DNA from 4 places in the Candidatus Thiodiazotropha sp. LNASS1 genome. Region 3 is predicted to be linked to each of the others. Evidence: predicted binding sites of a transcription regulator. Region 3 holds the regulator's gene; each other region holds the start of a gene.
The links. The regulator sigma-54, encoded in region 3, starts transcription at its own class of promoters, with help from an activator protein. The targets are predictions, from matches to a motif close to TGGCANGNTNCNTGCTT.
Positions count from the first base shown of each region.

Region 1 (4,254 bases), 180 kb from region 3:
TATAGGCTGCGCCGGACATAAAGGGGACGAACAGCAGGTTGGTCAGCACATACTCGAAGGCGAATGAAATTGCTGTGAAGAACTCGAAGGGACCGGCGCTACAGGCATCGTCAAAGAACGACTTGGGTACAGACAGATACCACACACGATCATGCATGTGAGGGAATTCGGCGAAGCCGTCGAAATACTTGTTGTAGTGACTGATGGTATGGATCTGGGTTTGTGCATGGCGCAGCTCATCCAGGGACTGCATCTGCGCCGCCACTCTCGGACCCACACCCCGAATATGCCGGCCCAGGTGCGCGAAGTGGCGATGGGCCTGGTACTCCAGCGGCGTGACACCGGTAAGAAACAGCTTGATGGCATTTACATAACGGGCATCGGAGATACCCAACTGGCCGTTGTTCTGGGCAAACGAGTCGAGTACCGCGTAGAGCTTGCGCTCCTTCTCGCCCTGGTACTTCCAGTAGGCATCCATGGTCAGGCGGAAGGGATCCTCCCACTTCGACCAGTCGGTGATCTTGATCCCCTCGAAGGTATCATAGGGAAAGACATCGTCCATCTTCTGGTAGCTGGTCTCCCAGTCCAGACCTCTGGTCATCAGCGCATAGCGCTGCTTCAGGTTCAGCTTTTTTTTGCGTTGGGGTGTCATAGCTTGCTCCTCCGGTGTTACACGCCCCAGGAGAGGACCAGCTCGTCATCGTCCTCATCCAGGCTGCCGCCCATGGAGACGATGGTGAGGTGGATCTCCTGCGGGTCCCAGTCACGGCCGATGCGCTCGGATACCGACTCGGCCTTCACCACCAACCGCTCCGGACAGTCGATCTTGACCGCACCTGGCATGTAGTTGGCGTTGGCACTGGGATTGTCATGCAGAATGGACTCGATCACGGGACGAGCCTCGTCATTGTTTTGCAGGGTGATGGATACTATTCCAGCCATCTCGGCCTCCTCCTATACGGTCAGGCCGAGCTTACCGGCTCGGACATCCAGTTGTTCACGCACATCGGCGATTGCCGATTCAGCGCCATCGACCAGCACCATAGATGCCAACGGCGTCAGGGCCTCTGTCATGGTGTCGCGCCATGCTCTGTACCATTGGGAGAGCTGGGCCTGATTCTCATCCGACTCCTTGCTTGCAACCTTCACGACCGCATCCACCCAGCGATTGTGTTCGGCACTCCAGTCAACCATGAACTCACACAGCATGGAGAGGGCCGCCGCACCGTGTTTCTGGCCTTGCGTGTCGAAATGGTTGTAGACAAGGGGATAGACCAACCCGTCCATGACCAGGAACTGGGCCAGCATCGCCTCGAACCAATCCTTCAGTACCAGGCTGTCTTCCACCGCTTTACGCACGCCCTGCCAGGCATCCGCCTCCATCCACTGAGTTTTGGCCTCATCCAGCAGCTCACCGTTGCCACTGCCGAGGACGATGCCGATGCGGGAGAGGATCTGCGCAATGCCCAGCCGATCCCCCGCGGTAAAGATCGCCGCCGATGTGATGGCGGTGCCATAGCCGGCATCGCTGATGGAACAGGCGTTCATATTCGCGCCCCACTCATAGTGGCGCAGCGGGATCAGATATCTGACGATCAGCTCCCGCCAGGCGGCGTCGATATTGGCCAGCATGTCGCGCTTCTCCTCGAAGGCGAAGTTGCGCTCCGTAGTCTGGTGCATGTTGGCGCGGGCGATTGTGTAAGTGCCGTAGTAGAACTGTCGCGGATCCTTGAAGAGATACCAGTCCTGCATCCTGATTGCGGTACGCCCCTCATCGAAGGTCCAATATTCCGGACCCCATATGGGACGATAGTGGAAGTGCGTCGTAGCCTGAACATCGTACACTCCCTCTTCATAACGCGATGCCGGCACATCGGAACCCAAGCGGCGCGCAACATGGGCAAAGGTCTGTCGCCTCGGCTCCACATTCACAGTTTTTATATCGATACTCATCGTTAGAATGCTCCTCCAGAAAGCTATCGATTCAGATCCGGATGGGTTGGATTTCGATAGAGGCCAGGACGGCTGTCGTTCCCGTCTACACTGCCAATCTCATCAGGACGTTGTATTAAAGTGGCTTGATGCTTCGCGCAGAAAGCCCTGAACTCGTCATAGGGGAGGATCAGTTCAACCGTCAGGTCTTCATCGTTGATGGAAAACTCGAACTCAACAAACCTGTGCAGCCGTTCACCGGTCACTCGGATATAGGCTTTGCCGATGTCCGGCACATAATCTCCCATCACTTCCTCCTCAAACCCGGCCGATCCGCACTTGATGCAAAATCCGCCTTATTGCTGGTCAAAAAAACAGGGCAGAATCTGTGCCAAAACACCTACACCATTGAATTTAATGAGTATTTATAGATTTGTTGCAGCTATTGGAGGATAGGTGATTTCACCATCAGATCAAAAACAATTCACCAATTTGATCATTTAACCAAATAGATAAGCGGTATCTTGATAAATGTTGCTTTTGCACAATGTCAGTGCAAAAACAAAACGCGCATCTTTTATCGATTTGTTTTACGCCCGCTTCATTTTATGATTTGATAAAAACAACAACCCAAACTATAAGAATCATAAGAACTCAGACACGAGAAAGATTAGCAAGCCCGCCATTAAGGAGGATGGCTTAGCCACTACAGATACCGGTAAGCAGCTCGAGACCGGCCGGAGGAGATATGTCATCCCAAATCAGCATTGCCGGTCTGCCCTCGGAGGACCGAAATCTGCACCTGTCATTCGATGCGGGCACGATTCTGCTCAACGATCAGCGCATGGTATTGATGCACACCCATGCTATGGGAGCGTTGCGTAAAGAGCTCATGGATACATTGGGTATGGAGCGGGCCAGAGGCGTCCTTATCCGCATGGGATACGCATCCGGCGCCAAGGATGCAGAGCTTGCCCGTAAACTGTTACCTGAATCCACCGATGAAGAGCTGTTGATGATGGGGCCTCGCCTGCACACCCTGGAAGGTGTGGTGCACGTAAAACCCATTAAGGTCGATATAGACATCCGTCAGCGCCACTTCTATGGTGAATTTCTTTGGGAGAACTCCCATGAAGCCGAAGAACACTTAAAGCTTTTCGGCATTCATCACGATCCTGTCTGCTGGACCCAGATCGGTTACGCCTCAGGGTATACCAGTGAGATTATGGGACGTTTCATCGCCTATCGCGAGGTTGACTGCCGCGCCAAAGGCGATCGCCACTGCCGCATCATCGGCAGGCCCATCGAAGAGTGGGATAACGCCGAAGAGGAGCGTAGTTACTACCGTCCCGATCCGATGGCAGAGCAGTTGTTGGCGCTACAGGATGAGGTCAACCATCTACGTGACTCGCTGCAGGAGGAGACAGGCATTGGCGACATGGTTGGCGCATCTCAACCCTTCATACAAGCCTGCGATATGTTGCGTAAGGTGGCTGACAGTCATGTCACCGTGTTGCTGCTTGGTGAAACAGGTGTCGGCAAGGAGATGTTCGCCCGTGCACTCCACAGCATCAGCCCATTGGCAAAAAACCCATTCATTGCCATCAACTGCGCGACAATCCCGGATGAATTGATCGAATCGGAACTATTCGGCGTGGAGAAAGGCGCCTACACCGGCGCTCAGCAGTCGCGTCCCGGGCGTTTCGAACGCGCGCATGGCGGTACGCTTTTCCTCGACGAAGTGGGTGAACTCTCAATGAACGCACAGGCCAAGCTTCTGCGTGTGCTGCAGGAAGGGGAGATAGAACGGGTGGGTGATACCCGGACCCGCAAGGTTGATGTACGGGTTGTAGCCGCGACAAACGTGGATCTGCAGGAGGCGGTGTCTGACGGGCGATTCCGCTCCGATCTCTACTATCGCTTAAATATCTATCCGGTTATCATCCCACCGCTTCGTGATCGCAAGGACGATATCGAACTGCTGGTAACCCGTTTTCTTGAAAAGTACACCGCCCGGCATGGCAAGCGGGTCAGCGGTATCACTGAAAAGGCGCTGGAGGCGCTTAAGGACTACGACTGGCCGGGTAATATCCGGGAGCTAGAAAATATGATCGAACGGGGAGTTATCATTGTCACCCCGGGGGATGCAATCGATCTCAAAGACCTGTTTCCATGTCTCAGCATGAGTCCGGAAGTCCCGCTGTTCAACAACTCAAACGAAAAGGATGGCGGAGACGTTGAATCGCTTGCCAGTCAGGTGATAGACCAATCGACCAGTCTCGAAGAGATGGAGACACTGCTGCTGGAGACCGCGGTAAAGAA
Region 1 covers NZ_OZ156465.1:3,069,101-3,073,354, reverse strand. Annotated here, with positions in the region: gene AB8516_RS13470 (aromatic/alkene/methane monooxygenase hydroxylase/oxygenase subunit alpha) at 1-652, opposite strand, end outside; gene AB8516_RS13465 (MmoB/DmpM family protein) at 670-942, opposite strand; gene AB8516_RS13460 (aromatic/alkene monooxygenase hydroxylase subunit beta) at 955-1,953, opposite strand; gene AB8516_RS13455 (phenol hydroxylase subunit) at 1,977-2,240, opposite strand; gene AB8516_RS13450 (sigma 54-interacting transcriptional regulator) at 2,681-4,254, shown strand, end outside.
Region 1: a site for sigma-54 is predicted at 2,310-2,326, ahead of AB8516_RS13455 (phenol hydroxylase subunit). Genes of this name have one in related genera too.

Region 2 (4,254 bases), 2.8 Mb from region 3:
GTGATACCGATGGTAAAGCTGTAGGGATTGATCAAAGACTGCCAATCATCAGCCATGACAAAGAGTTTTTCGAAGAAGAAAAGGGTCCCCGATGGGGTAAGCCCCAGCATACCGTCGAGAGATGAGAGGATGAGGATGATACCTACACCGACCGTGATGCCGGTTATGGCTGCCGGGCTTAGGTATTGAAAATATTTGCCGCCCCTGAGTAACCAGATTGATAGTTGAATCAGTCCAACCATCAGGCTGAGCAGTATCACATAGTCGATATAGAGCGGGCTGCCACGCCCTGCGAAAGGCGCTACCGTTATGCCGATCAATACGGCAACCGCGGTGTTTGGTCCACCCAACATCGAACTGGTGCCGAAAAGACTGGCGAAGAGGGTTACGAAAATCGACGTATAGATGCCATATTCAGGCGGTAGTCCTGCCAGATAGGCGAAGGTGATGCCCTGGGGTATCACCAATATGGCTGCGACAACAGCGGCAAACGCCTCTGTCGTTAGCTTCAGCTCTCCTGCTTGAGATGGCCTCCATGGAATTAACTCCGACAACAGTCGCAGATATCTCATATCACTATCATTGGCCGAGTGTCAGCAGGCCCAAAATTCCATGGTTTAACCTCGTGTCTATTCCGGCAGCTCAATCTACTCCACCAGTCCGGAGATGGATTCAAAGAGTTTCAACATTTTACTTCGCCGGGGATCGCCCGGCCGGATCTGCATATTGATGTAGGCCGATACATCCAGGGCATCCTGATGGGTCAGGGAACGCTCCTGTCCGAGGGGCATGTTCGCCCAGATGAATCCGGCCGCCTTTTTGGTATTGGCCATGCCGGCACCTTTATTGTATGCATCCATTCCCCACAACGGCGGTATACCTGGAATGCCATGGCCGTCACTGCCGTGGCATAGGGCGCACTTACTGTCATAGATGGCCTTGCCATTGGCTGGATTCGGGTCATAGCCTGTGTCGGGCAGGGTGGGTACCCCGCGTCCCGGTGGTGCCTCGCCTATCATTTCACCATAGGAGATATGGGAGATGTAGGCCGCCACAGCCAATATCTCCGGCGAGTCCTCCGGAGGCATGATGCCATCCAGGCTATAGACGAAACACTCACGGATACGCAGTCCTATACCATTCCGACGCCCGTTCTTACTGCGCCATTTCGGGTACATACCGGCAACATTGAGGGGAATGGCATCCGGTTTCCGTCCGGCGTTGAGGTGGCAGTTACTGCAACGTAATTGGTTGCCGGAATAACGGGCGCCAAAGCGTTCGGTTTCAGTGATGATGCGATAGCCGAAAACAACATTGCTATGGTAATCGTCCAGGTAACTCCGCTTGAGTAACTCTTCGATCGGGACGGGGGTGCCTGCTGCTAAAGGCTCGATAGCGAGCAGCCCAAACATAAGTATAAATGGGTGTAGAAATCGGCCGGATTCAAATACCTGACGAACCAGTCGCGGTAAAATAATGTTTTTGCTATTCAATGTGTTATAAACATTCTAAATAACAGATGCATGGTATGTTAGAACCTGTGTCCAAGTGACCTGCAGCCTGGCAGGCGGCAGGTGAGTGGGAGGAATTTACCATAATTAAAGTGGTTTTTTTAGATATAAGCTTCAGAGTCTGGTGTAGTTCACCTTTATGACTCTAATCACAGGGTCCTAAGCGCTTTCCAATGGTCTTTGAACTCACTTGCACACCTTCCACATCTATATTGATTACACCTTCGGCGCTATCACCATGGTAGGTGATACTTCCATGGCTTCTGGTTACACCTGCCGCTTTGGTGCAGCTAATATTCCACGACACCTTATCCCCCTCTGTGGTGAGCTCGATATTTTCACAAGCCTTTCCCAATTGACTCTCCTTAGGTACGAAATCGGCCCTGGTGATGCAGGTTGTATAGGAAGTGGGTGGCAGCTGTATCGGCATGCCGGGCATATTCAGTACCGCTGTCCACTGCCACTTTCCCGGATTCATATTGATCTCAGATGCGTCGCTGACCTTTGAGAGAAACAGGAAAAAAGAGAGCGAGATAGCAATAGTTCTGAAATTCATCGGTAGATCCAATGAGACTGGAAACTGTCAGCAGGAATAGCTGGCAGATAATCTATCGCGTTTCGAACGCCGATGACGAGATCTGATTCACAAGGCAACAATGCTCCGAAGTTAAACTTGGCCTGCAATTTGCTGTTGGACTGGGTAAGGGCATATTCAACAGGAGAACAGCATTGGTTATTCAGCTTTGGATTGGGTTGCTATCACTCTCCGTACTGGGTTCTGTGAGTATACAGCTGTTAGCCCCGGGTTCCGGGCTGATCGCGATTATTTCAGGTCTTTTCCTGGTTGTAGGCGGTACTCTACTGACAGCCATCATGAGCCACTCCTTCAATTCCGTATTGACGCTTTGGGAGCTGATTGCCGATTTTCGTCGTCCCTCAGCCAACACGGAAGACGAAGAAGAGGGGTTCAGACGTTTTCTGCAAGCGGCAAATTACTTCCGCCGCGGCGAAATTCGGCCGGCTGAAGCGGTCACTCAACAGATCTCAGAACCGCTGCTGCGCCGGGGGACACAACTGATCTTGGACGGTTTTCCCCGTGACCAGGTAACGCTTACGCTGCAGCGCCAGATTGCAGAAGACCGGGACCACTTGCGCCGCCCTGCCGAGATGTTGCGAGCCATGGGAGGCTATGCACCGGCATTTGGCATGCTTGGAACATTGCTTGGTTTGGTGCAGATGTTATTCGGGTTGGGGTCCGGAAATCTGGCCTCTATCGGTGCGGCCATGGGTTTCGCCATGCTGACCACAGTGTATGGCCTGGTTTTGGCCAATCTGGTGTTCAAACCCTTAGCCAGCAAACTCGAGCAACGCGGCAGACAGTTGATTACACGTCGCGTCGCACATCTCCAGGCAGTCATGATGTTGTGCGACCGGCAACATGCTGAACTGATCAGGGAAATGATGGATGAGGTAAATGCCAGGCAGGACATGCGGCAGGCGGCTCATGAGTTGCAGTTGATCGCAAATCCCAACCAGCATGCGGCCTGAGGGCATGACTACCGATGACCATCAACAGTGGAAAGAACCAGATGCTCGATAAAGCAGCCAGGGAAGAAATACTGGATGGCACTACCTGGTATGCCTGGGAGATTGAAGAGAACGATGGCGGATGGCTACTGACCTATGTGGATGTGCTGAGCGTCATCCTGGCCATGTTGGTAGTGTTATTGGGACAGATGGCAGTACAGCATCTCCAGACAACCAATGAAGACAGCCGGATGGCGGCGAGCTATGAGGCCGTTCCCAGCGACGAGCCGACTATTGAAGTACAACAACCGCAACCATCGATTCAAACTGACGCTGATTCCGCACAGACCATTGATGCCGAAACCCGTCTGGTTGCGGCGATAGAGGATCGTTTCCAGGATGAGGTTAAGGTTGTACAACGGGACAAGGGGATCTCCCTGGAGATCGCCGATGTGATTCTTTTCGATTCAGGCAAGGCGGAACTGCTTGCCGAGGCCCTGCCCGTATTGAAAAAGCTCGCTGTGACACTGCAGGAGATTGGCGAGGCGGATATTGCCGTGGAAGGGCATACCGATGACAGGCCGATTTTGGGTGGCAGGTTTCAGTCGAATTGGGAACTGGCAGCTGCTCGCGCCAATGCAGTTACCCGTTTTCTGTTGGACCAGGGTTTTGCGCCGAAACATCTGCGTTCGGTCAGCTATGCGGATGCTCATCCTGTTGCAGATAATTCAAATCCCAATGGTCGTGCCGAGAATCGCCGTGTCAATCTGCGCGTGGAGTTCTTGAAATAGCCGTTAGATGCTTATTCAAGTCTCATACAGGCTGAGTCCTGAATGGATGAGGCATCCTTAAATTCCTATACTCATAATTTGATGTGATGCACTCCCCATTCTAGTCCGTCGCTCAGGCCTAGTTCCCTGTTTTTTGATCGACGTCAAGTTCAAACCTCCCTGGAATATCCGATTCTTTGCCAAGCTATTTGGTATTTATGCAATTATTGGAGTAGAAGAGCCATGGGATTTTATAGAGTCGGCATTGCTGTATTGATTGGATGCTTAACCGTTTCATGTGGCGGCGGTGGTGGCGGTGGCGGGAACAGTGATAACACCAATACATCGACTATATCCATGGCTGAGTTGGGAAAGAAGCTGTTTTTTGATACCAATCTATCCAGTGGCAGCAACCAGGCATGTGGCTCTTGTCACGACCCGGACAA
Region 2 covers NZ_OZ156465.1:473,002-477,255, forward strand. Annotated here, with positions in the region: gene AB8516_RS01970 (SulP family inorganic anion transporter) at 1-572, opposite strand, end outside; gene AB8516_RS01975 (c-type cytochrome) at 648-1,412, opposite strand; gene AB8516_RS01980 (DUF3617 family protein) at 1,657-2,067, opposite strand; gene AB8516_RS01985 (motility protein A) at 2,241-3,059, shown strand; gene AB8516_RS01990 (flagellar motor protein MotB) at 3,101-3,829, shown strand; gene AB8516_RS01995 (cytochrome-c peroxidase) at 4,052-4,254, shown strand, end outside.
Region 2: a site for sigma-54 is predicted at 2,186-2,202, ahead of AB8516_RS01985 (motility protein A). Genes of this name have one in related genera too.

Region 3 (4,254 bases):
GCAACAGGTATGGAGGCCTGGCTGAAGGGACCGCTACGGCTCAAACTGCTGCATGAGGTGCGAGGCTATTATGAATTCCAATAGAATGAAATACGTTGTGACCTGTCTGGTGTTGCTGCTGATCATTTGGGCGCCGGGGCATGCGTTGGAAAGTGACAAGGATCAACCCATGCATCTGGAAGCGGACAGCCTTTCCGTCGATGAGGCATCCGGTGTGGTGTTATATGAGGGAAGTGTCGAGATCACCCAGGGCAGTCTGAGGATTTGGGCCGATCGGCTGTGGATCCATCGTCGCCAGGGCAAAACGGAGAAGGTCATCAGTGAAGGGAGTCCCGTTCGCTTTCGTCAGTTGACGGAGAAAGGGGATGAGGAGGTTCATGGCGAAGCCCGGCGTGTGGAGATCAACGCGGAGCGTGATGAATTGCTGTTGATCGATGATGCATCGCTTGAGCAGGGTGGCAACCGTTTTCGCAACGACCGGATTATCTACAATCGCGCCAAGGCAATGGTCAAGGCGGGTACAAGCGCGCAAGGTAAGCAACGCGTGCAGGTTGTCATCGAGCCAAACAAGCAGCCATGAGTCAGCTACAGGCCAAGGCGCTTCAAAAGCAGTATGGTAAGCGCAATGTTGTGGACGGCGTCTCACTTAGCGTGAACAGCGGTGAAGTGGTCGGGTTACTGGGGCCCAATGGGGCCGGTAAGACCACCAGTTTTTATATGATCGTCGGTCTGATCCCGGTGGATCATGGCGAGATACTTCTCAATGGGGAGGTTCTGACCGATCGGGCTATGCATATGCGAGCGCGCAGCGGTATTGGCTATCTGGCGCAGGAGCCATCGGTATTTCGACGGCTTACGGTTGAGCAGAACATTCTTGCGATTCTGGAGACAGTGGAGGTTCTGGATGCCGGCAAGCGCCGTGAAATGTGTGACCAGCTGTTGCGGGAATTCGGTATCGATCACTTGCGGGACAATCTGGCAATGAGCCTCTCGGGGGGTGAGCGCAGGCGTCTGGAGATTGCCAGAGCCCTCTCCGTCCAGCCGCGCTTTATTCTATTGGATGAGCCTTTCGCCGGTGTCGACCCTATTGCTGTCATCGATATCAAAAAGATCATTCAACATCTCAAGGCCCTGCAGATAGGCGTTCTGATTACGGATCATAATGTTAGAGAGACACTGGATATCTGTGATCGGGCCTATATCATCAATAGCGGTCAAGTGCTGGCTGAGGGCTCCACGAATGAGATTCTTCAGAATGATGAGGTGAGAAGTGTCTATCTTGGCGAAGATTTTTCTATGTAGAGATGGTTTTGTGGGGGTAATGCATCCCCTTGATTTCTAATGGATTCCAGGATTGATCCTGGAAGCTTGCAGTGACAAGTTTTAGCATTCTGGCGGGATTCCGGGGAGAAAATCTTTTTCCTCGGTGAGTTTTTTTAGCTAGAATGAAGTTAAAGACATACAAATAACATACCAGGTCCAAAGATATCATCTGCGATGAAGCAGGCGCTACAGCTCCGACTCGGACAACATCTCACCATGACACCACAGTTGCAGCAGGCAATACGCCTGCTGCAACTGTCTGCTCTCGACCTCAGTCAGGAGGTTCAGGAGGTGATCGAGACCAATCCTATGCTCGAAGTGGAGGAGGAGTTCGGTCAACAAAACAGCACTCAGGAGAATGAGGGCGCTGACAACGGGGCGGCGGAAAATTCAGCGGCAGAGGGTTCGAGCAGTAACGACATCAACAATGAACGTGAAATCCAGACTGATGCGTCTCAGGTGACTGAAGAACTGCCGGTCGACAGTGAATGGAGCGATGTCTATGACAGCTATCAGCCGACGACGGGTGGCAGTGGCGAGAGTAATGACCACGACTATTTGATACAGAACAGTAGCGCCACGACGCTACAAGACCATCTGCTGTGGCAGATGAATCTGACTCCCTTCACTCCGCAGGATATCTATGTCGCCACAACCATCATCGACAGCATCAACGAGGATGGTTATTTCACCGGAGATCTGGAGGAGGTGCTGCAGTCGCTGAACGATGAAGAGGCCACCATTGACGATGTCAAAGCGGTGTTGCATCGAATACAGGCATTCGATCCACCCGGTGTCGGCGCCCAGGGTCCTCAGGACTGCCTGCTTATCCAGTTGAATCAACTGTCCGAATCGACCCCCTATCTACAGTCGGCAATCAGGCTTTGCAAGGACCATTTCAGCCTCCTGACCGCGCAGGACCAGAACCAGATCATGCGTAGGATGAAGATCGATCAGGACGAGCTGGCGGCAGTGATGCAGCTGATTCGTACGCTCAATCCCCATCCGGGTACACTCATTGCGAGCAGCGAACCTGAATATGTCATACCTGATGTGTTCGTGAGTAAGCGCAACGGCCGATGGGTGGTTGAACTGAATGGCGAGGTGACCCCGAAACTGCGGGTAAACACCGGCTATGCCAATCTGATCAGACGCGCGGACCAGAGTAAAGACAATACTTTTTTGAAGAACCATCTGCAGGAGGCCCGGTGGTTCATTAAGAGCCTGATGAGCAGAAACGAAACTATTTTACGCGTGGCGAGTAAAATCGTAGAGTATCAACGGGGGTTCTTTGAGCATGGAGAGGAGGCGATGAAACCTCTGGTATTGAGGGATATCGCCGAGGCGCTGGAGATGCATGAATCGACGATATCCCGTGTGACGACACAGAAATATATGCATACACCCAGGGGTACGCTGGAGTTCAAGTATTTCTTTTCCAGCCATGTCAGCACCAGTGCGGGAGGTGAGTGCTCGTCTACTGCAATTCGTGCGCTGATAAAAAAAATGATTGCCGCTGAGATTCCCAACAAGCCTCTCAGTGACAATAAGATTGCCGCCCTCTTGTCCGATCAGGGTATCGAAGTTGCCCGTCGGACAGTGGCAAAGTACCGTGAGTCGATGGGTATTCCACCGTCGAACGAACGTAAACGTCTGATATAGGAGTTGAATGCGCGACTGATCACCGGCTGTTGACAGTAATCCCTTTGCGGATGCAACCAGGCACAAGGCTTATGAGGATTGCCAAACAGCATATACTGTAAATGTGGCTTGTCGCCATTTAGTCATGTCAGGCAGGGTGATGGGTAACCTCATCTAAGATAGGAGAAAATTATGCAAATTAGCGTGACCGGTCATCATGTGGATGTAACCAATGCCTTGAAAAGCTATGTGGATAGTAAATTTGAGCGCCTGGAGCGCCATTTCGATAATGTGATAAATGTTCACGTTATCCTGAGTGTGGAAAAAATGAGGCAGAAGGCAGAAGCCACAATGCAAGTGAACGGTGCGAGTGTTTATGCGGATTCTGTACAGGAAGACATGTATGCAGCTATAGATCTGCTCACGGACAGGTTGGATAGACAGGTGCTGAAGCACAAGGAGAAAATGAAAAGTCATCGCGCCGGAAGCGGCGTAAAATATGCGTCTGAATAATACGGGCTGATTGAACTGGCGAGGTTTCCATGTTTCCAAACGGTTATCTTGTGGAAGAACGGATCGGTTGCAATGTGGAGGCGGCCAGCAAGAAGCGCGTATTGGAACAGCTCGGTCAGCGACTGGCCGAGGCTGTTCCAGATCTCAATCAAGATATGGTTTTTGATGCGCTCCTTGAGCGTGAAAGGCTGGGCAGTACCGGTTTGGGCAAGGGTATAGCACTTCCCCATGCCCGCATGCCGCATATCACCGAGGCTCTCGCGGCGTTTGTCCAACTGCCGGAGGGAATCGATTTCGATGCCATCGACAATCAACCGGTTGATCTTGCCTTCGCCATGTTGGTGCCGGAAGAGGCGACCGATGAGCATCTGCAATTGTTGGCCAAACTGGCGCAGATGTTTGACGATCACGATTTCTGTAGTGAGTTGAGGCAAGCGACAACTGCGCAAGATCTTTATCAACTGATCCAGCAACGGGAAGCTATAATCTCCTCTTAATGAAGCCAATCTATACCATTCGGGATCTCTATGAAGAGCTGGCCGGCGAGCTTTCGCTGAGCTGGAATGGTGAAGGGGGGGACACTGAGATCGTTCTGGATATTGAATCTCAACATGGAAAGCCACCCGCAGGTCCCCTCAATCTGGTTCGGCCCAATCAGATCCAGGTTATCGGGCCGCCGGAAAGGGAACATCTGTTGAATGATGAAAAGGATGTCTATCATGATTATCTACAGGTACTGTTCAAGGCCTCCCCCGCATCGCTTATATTCACCGATGG
Region 3 covers NZ_OZ156465.1:3,251,057-3,255,310, forward strand. Annotated here, with positions in the region: gene lptC (LPS export ABC transporter periplasmic protein LptC) at 1-84, shown strand, start outside; gene lptA (lipopolysaccharide transport periplasmic protein LptA) at 86-580, shown strand; gene lptB (LPS export ABC transporter ATP-binding protein) at 577-1,302, shown strand; gene AB8516_RS14305 (RNA polymerase factor sigma-54) at 1,498-2,985, shown strand; gene raiA (ribosome hibernation-promoting factor, HPF/YfiA family) at 3,157-3,477, shown strand; gene ptsN (PTS IIA-like nitrogen regulatory protein PtsN) at 3,507-3,974, shown strand; gene hprK (HPr(Ser) kinase/phosphatase) at 3,974-4,254, shown strand, end outside.

Region 4 (4,254 bases), 1.6 Mb from region 3:
TCGATAAAATACCCCGGATTTCAAGTAGATAATATTCGTCTACATATTTGCCTGTCGCCTGCGGGCTGCGATTTGACCGCCTAAGACATCCAGGCCTTTTGAGACCATTCAGACGCTGTACAACTGCAACAGCATGGGTATCAGCCGATATCGATATTAAATAACATCAATTTCTGTACCAACATGATGGCGCGTTTTTTGCGAGCGCTTAATTCAGATATGCATTTCTCGATCGAGACACTGCAGAGGGTTCGGAAACAGACCTGGTTTGAATGAACGAGATGGCTGGATTCCGGGTTGTTGACGCAGGTTCAGGTGGATGATTGTATGTGGGGAGTTCCTCGAATTTTGAACATTTCAGACACAACGGGAATACCTGGAACAGAGGCTTCATGCCCGGTCCGGGAAGGGTTCGGAGCAGTTGTTGAACAGCCAGGATCTGCGCGGATCCCCCAATGTTCAACATACAGGGAGTGGAGAGAGACACTATGCAGCATGTGATTATCGGTGCAGGCCCGGCAGGTGTGGTTGCAGCCGAATCAATCAGAAAGTTCGATAAATCCAGTACTGTCACATTAGTCAGTAATGAATCTGAAAGACCCTATTCACGCCTTGCGATACCGCGGTTTCTGCAAGGTACTATTGCTGAAAAGGATACCTATCTCAGATGCGGGCAGGACTATTTCGCCTCCCAGTCCATTGACGTTCGCAGGGGATGTGTTGTCAAGGTGGATAGTCGTAACGATTCGGTGAATCTGGCGGATGGCACGCGCCTGGAATATGACCGTTTGTTGATTGCCACCGGCTGTCGGCCTGAAAAGCCGGCGATTCCCGGTAAAGAGCTTCCTGGTGTTGTGAACTGTTGGACTCTCGAGGATGCAAGAAAGATTGTGTGTAATCTAGGCATCAACAGTCGATTGATTGTGGTTGGCGGAGGTTTTATCGGCTTCGTTATTATCGATGCGCTAGCACGTACCGGCGCGCACATCGATGTGATTGAAAAGGGAAACCGTATCCTCCCTCATTTAATGAACGATGAATCAAGTCGTTTAATCCAATCGTGGTGTGATAAGAAAGGCATCGAGGTGAAAACATGTGTTGATATCGAGGCGATTGAAAGAAGAAGCGTAACCAGTGGTAATGCGGGATCGGGTTCGCATCTCAGTGTTTTATTGGACAATGGTGATAGTCTCAATGCAGACATGGTGATTTTTACAACAGGTACCAAGATCAATACAAAATTTCTCGAAGGATCGGAGATTGCATTTGATCATGGTGTATTAGTGGATGAGCGTCTCAATACCAATATGCCGAATGTCTTTGCTGCTGGCGATGCCTGTCAAGGTCTTGGTTTTTCCACCGGCGGTCGAAGAGTGCAGGCTGTGCAACTAACCGCCAGTGAACATGGGCGCATAGCAGCTGCAAACATGTGTGGATTTAAAGCCAGATATTCAGGAAGCATCACCATGAATGTGCTTGATACGCTGGGGTTGGTATCCAGTTCCTTCGGTGCCTGGAACGGTGTTGAGGGCGGGGAGAGTGTCACCTATTCCCTGTCCGGTAACTACACATATCTTAACCTTCAGTTTAGTGAGGATAAACTTGTCGGCGGATCTTGCATCGGGAATGCCGAGTGCCTGCAGCAATTACCCAGGTTGATTCATGCGCATACTCCACTTAAAGAATGGAAAAAAAGGCTCATGGATGATCCATGCCGGCTTGGCGAGGCGTATCATGCACTTTCTCAAGTGAACATCAGTAACAACTAGGTGCTGTTCTGAACCTAATCTATTCTTAATTGATCGCCTACCGAATACAACAAATGTGTTGAGTCTTGAACCACTGTCTCAAAACATGACAACTCAGGGTGGGTGATCATAATCGATGATTATTTCTTTTGACTACCGAAGTATCTTAAGTTTTTTTAATAAAAATAAACGTTTATCAATAACCAATCGTTAAACGCAATGTTTGGCCTGGTTCTTGCTGAAAACCTGTAACGAGGAATGGGATGTATCCAACGAACTGTTACGGGAACAGAACAATCCATTGAACTTGGAGGAGAAGAAATGATGATTTCCCTGCATCGAAAAAGGGTTTTGCTCAAAGTGGTTGCAATATCCAGCATCAGTGCCGCTGTTACCTTTACCGGTACGGTTAATGCACGCACGACACAGGCTGAAATAGATGATGATGCAGCCAGTACACAAGATGTTCTGAGCTGGGGTATGGGCCAGCAAGGCCAGCGTTACAGCCCGCTTAAGAAGATCAATACAGGCAATGTTAAGAAACTGGTACCCGCATGGAGTTTCTCATTTGGTGGAGAGAAGCAGCGTGGACAGGAGGCACAGCCGGTTATCAAGGATGGTAAGATGTTTGTCACGGCATCATATTCCCGACTTTATGCAATTGACACAAAGACAGGTCAAGAGCTTTGGCAATATGATCACCGCCTGCCTGATGGCATCCTGCCATGTTGTGACGTGGTCAACCGAGGTGCGGCGCTGTATGACGATCTGGTGATTTTCGGAACCTTGGATGCACGGATTATCGCTCTCCATCAGGATACCGGAAAGGTCGTCTGGCGTGCCAAGATCGATGACTATAAGGCGGGCTACTCTTTCACGGCAGCGCCTCTGATTGTCAAGGACATGGTTATCACAGGTGTCTCCGGTGGTGAATTTGGTGTCATCGGGCGTGTTGAGGCGCGTGATGCAAAGACCGGTAAACTGCGTTGGATCCGTCCGTCGGTCGAAGGGCATATGGGTCATATCTGGAAAGGTGACAAAAAGATGGAGAATGGTGTCACCGGTAAGACCAATGCCAGTTGGCCCGGCGATATGTGGAAAACCGGTGGCGCCGCAACCTGGCAGGGCGGTACCTATGATCATGAAACCGATCTGATCTTTTACGGTACGGGTAATCCCGCACCGTGGAATGCGCATCTGAGGCCTGGCGACAACCTCTATTCGACATCGACTCTGGCCATCGATCCCGATACCGGGAAGATCGCATGGCATTATCAATACACGCCTAATGACGGTTGGGATTATGATGGTGTCAACGAACTCGTTTCGTTCAATAGCGGCGGCGAGAAGCTGGCAGGTCACGCTGACAGGAACGGCTTTTTCTATGTCCTGGACCGTACCAACGGTAAATTGAAAAACGCTTTTCCATTTGTCAACAGGATCGATTGGGCGAAAGGCGTTGACCTGAAGACCGGCCGTCCACTCGAAACCGGTGTGCGTCCAGGTGATCCCACCAAGAGCAAAGATGGTAAAAAGGGTGATGTTGTATTCGTCGCGCCCTCTTTCCTCGGCGCGAAAAACTGGATGCCTATGGCTTACAGTCCGGATACCGAACTCTTCTATGTACCGGCCAATGAGTGGGGCATGGACCTCTGGAATGAGCCCATTACCTATAAAAAGGGCGCGGCCTACCTGGGTGCCGGATTTACCATCAAGCCCCTCAATGATGACTACATCGGTGCATTGCGTGCGGTCAATCCAAAGACTGGAAAAATCGTATGGGAATACAAAAACAACGCACCTCTATGGGGTGGCGTGATGACGACAGCCGGCGGATTGGTGTTTACCGGCACGCCGGAAGGTTACCTGAAGGCGTTCGATGCCAAGACCGGAGATGAGTTGTGGAATTTCCAGACCGGTTCCGGTGTGGTCGGTTGTCCGGTTACCTGGGAGCAGGATGGTGAGCAGTACATCGCTGTACCCTCCGGCTGGGGTGGCGCAGTCCCACTGTGGGGTGGTGATGTGGCCAAGAAGGTCAAATACCTGAACCAGGGTGGATCACTCTGGGTCTTCAAGTTGTCTGATGTCTGATTAGCGTGATGGATCGGATATTGTGTTTGATATCCGATCCTGATCCGCGCTCAGCAGTGCTGACCAAACAACTTACAATCCAACACTGACAGATAAATAGCGATAGAGAAATCTTGCCGGATGGTTATCAGGCATGACGATCATTCTCGGGCTTTCTGTTTGATTACCTGGAGTATCTCCACATGCAAATCTCAACATCAATTAAAGTCGGACTCGGTCTGATATTATCGGCTATCATTGCGGGTAAGGCTTTAGCGCACGGCGATGTGGCGCCTCAGGCCGTTGATACCAAGCACCTGCCTCCGTTGGGTGAGGATTGGCTCGAGGTTAATCCATACAGAGACAATGCGGATGCCGTAAAGACTGGGGCTTCCGCCTACAATCAAAACTGCGCGCGATGTCATGGCCTGGGTGC
Region 4 covers NZ_OZ156465.1:1,616,305-1,620,558, reverse strand. Annotated here, with positions in the region: gene AB8516_RS07005 (NAD(P)/FAD-dependent oxidoreductase) at 489-1,769, shown strand; gene AB8516_RS07000 (methanol/ethanol family PQQ-dependent dehydrogenase) at 2,070-3,839, shown strand; gene pedF (cytochrome c-550 PedF) at 4,022-4,254, shown strand, end outside.
Region 4: a site for sigma-54 is predicted at 1,973-1,989, ahead of AB8516_RS07000 (methanol/ethanol family PQQ-dependent dehydrogenase). Genes of this name have one in related genera too.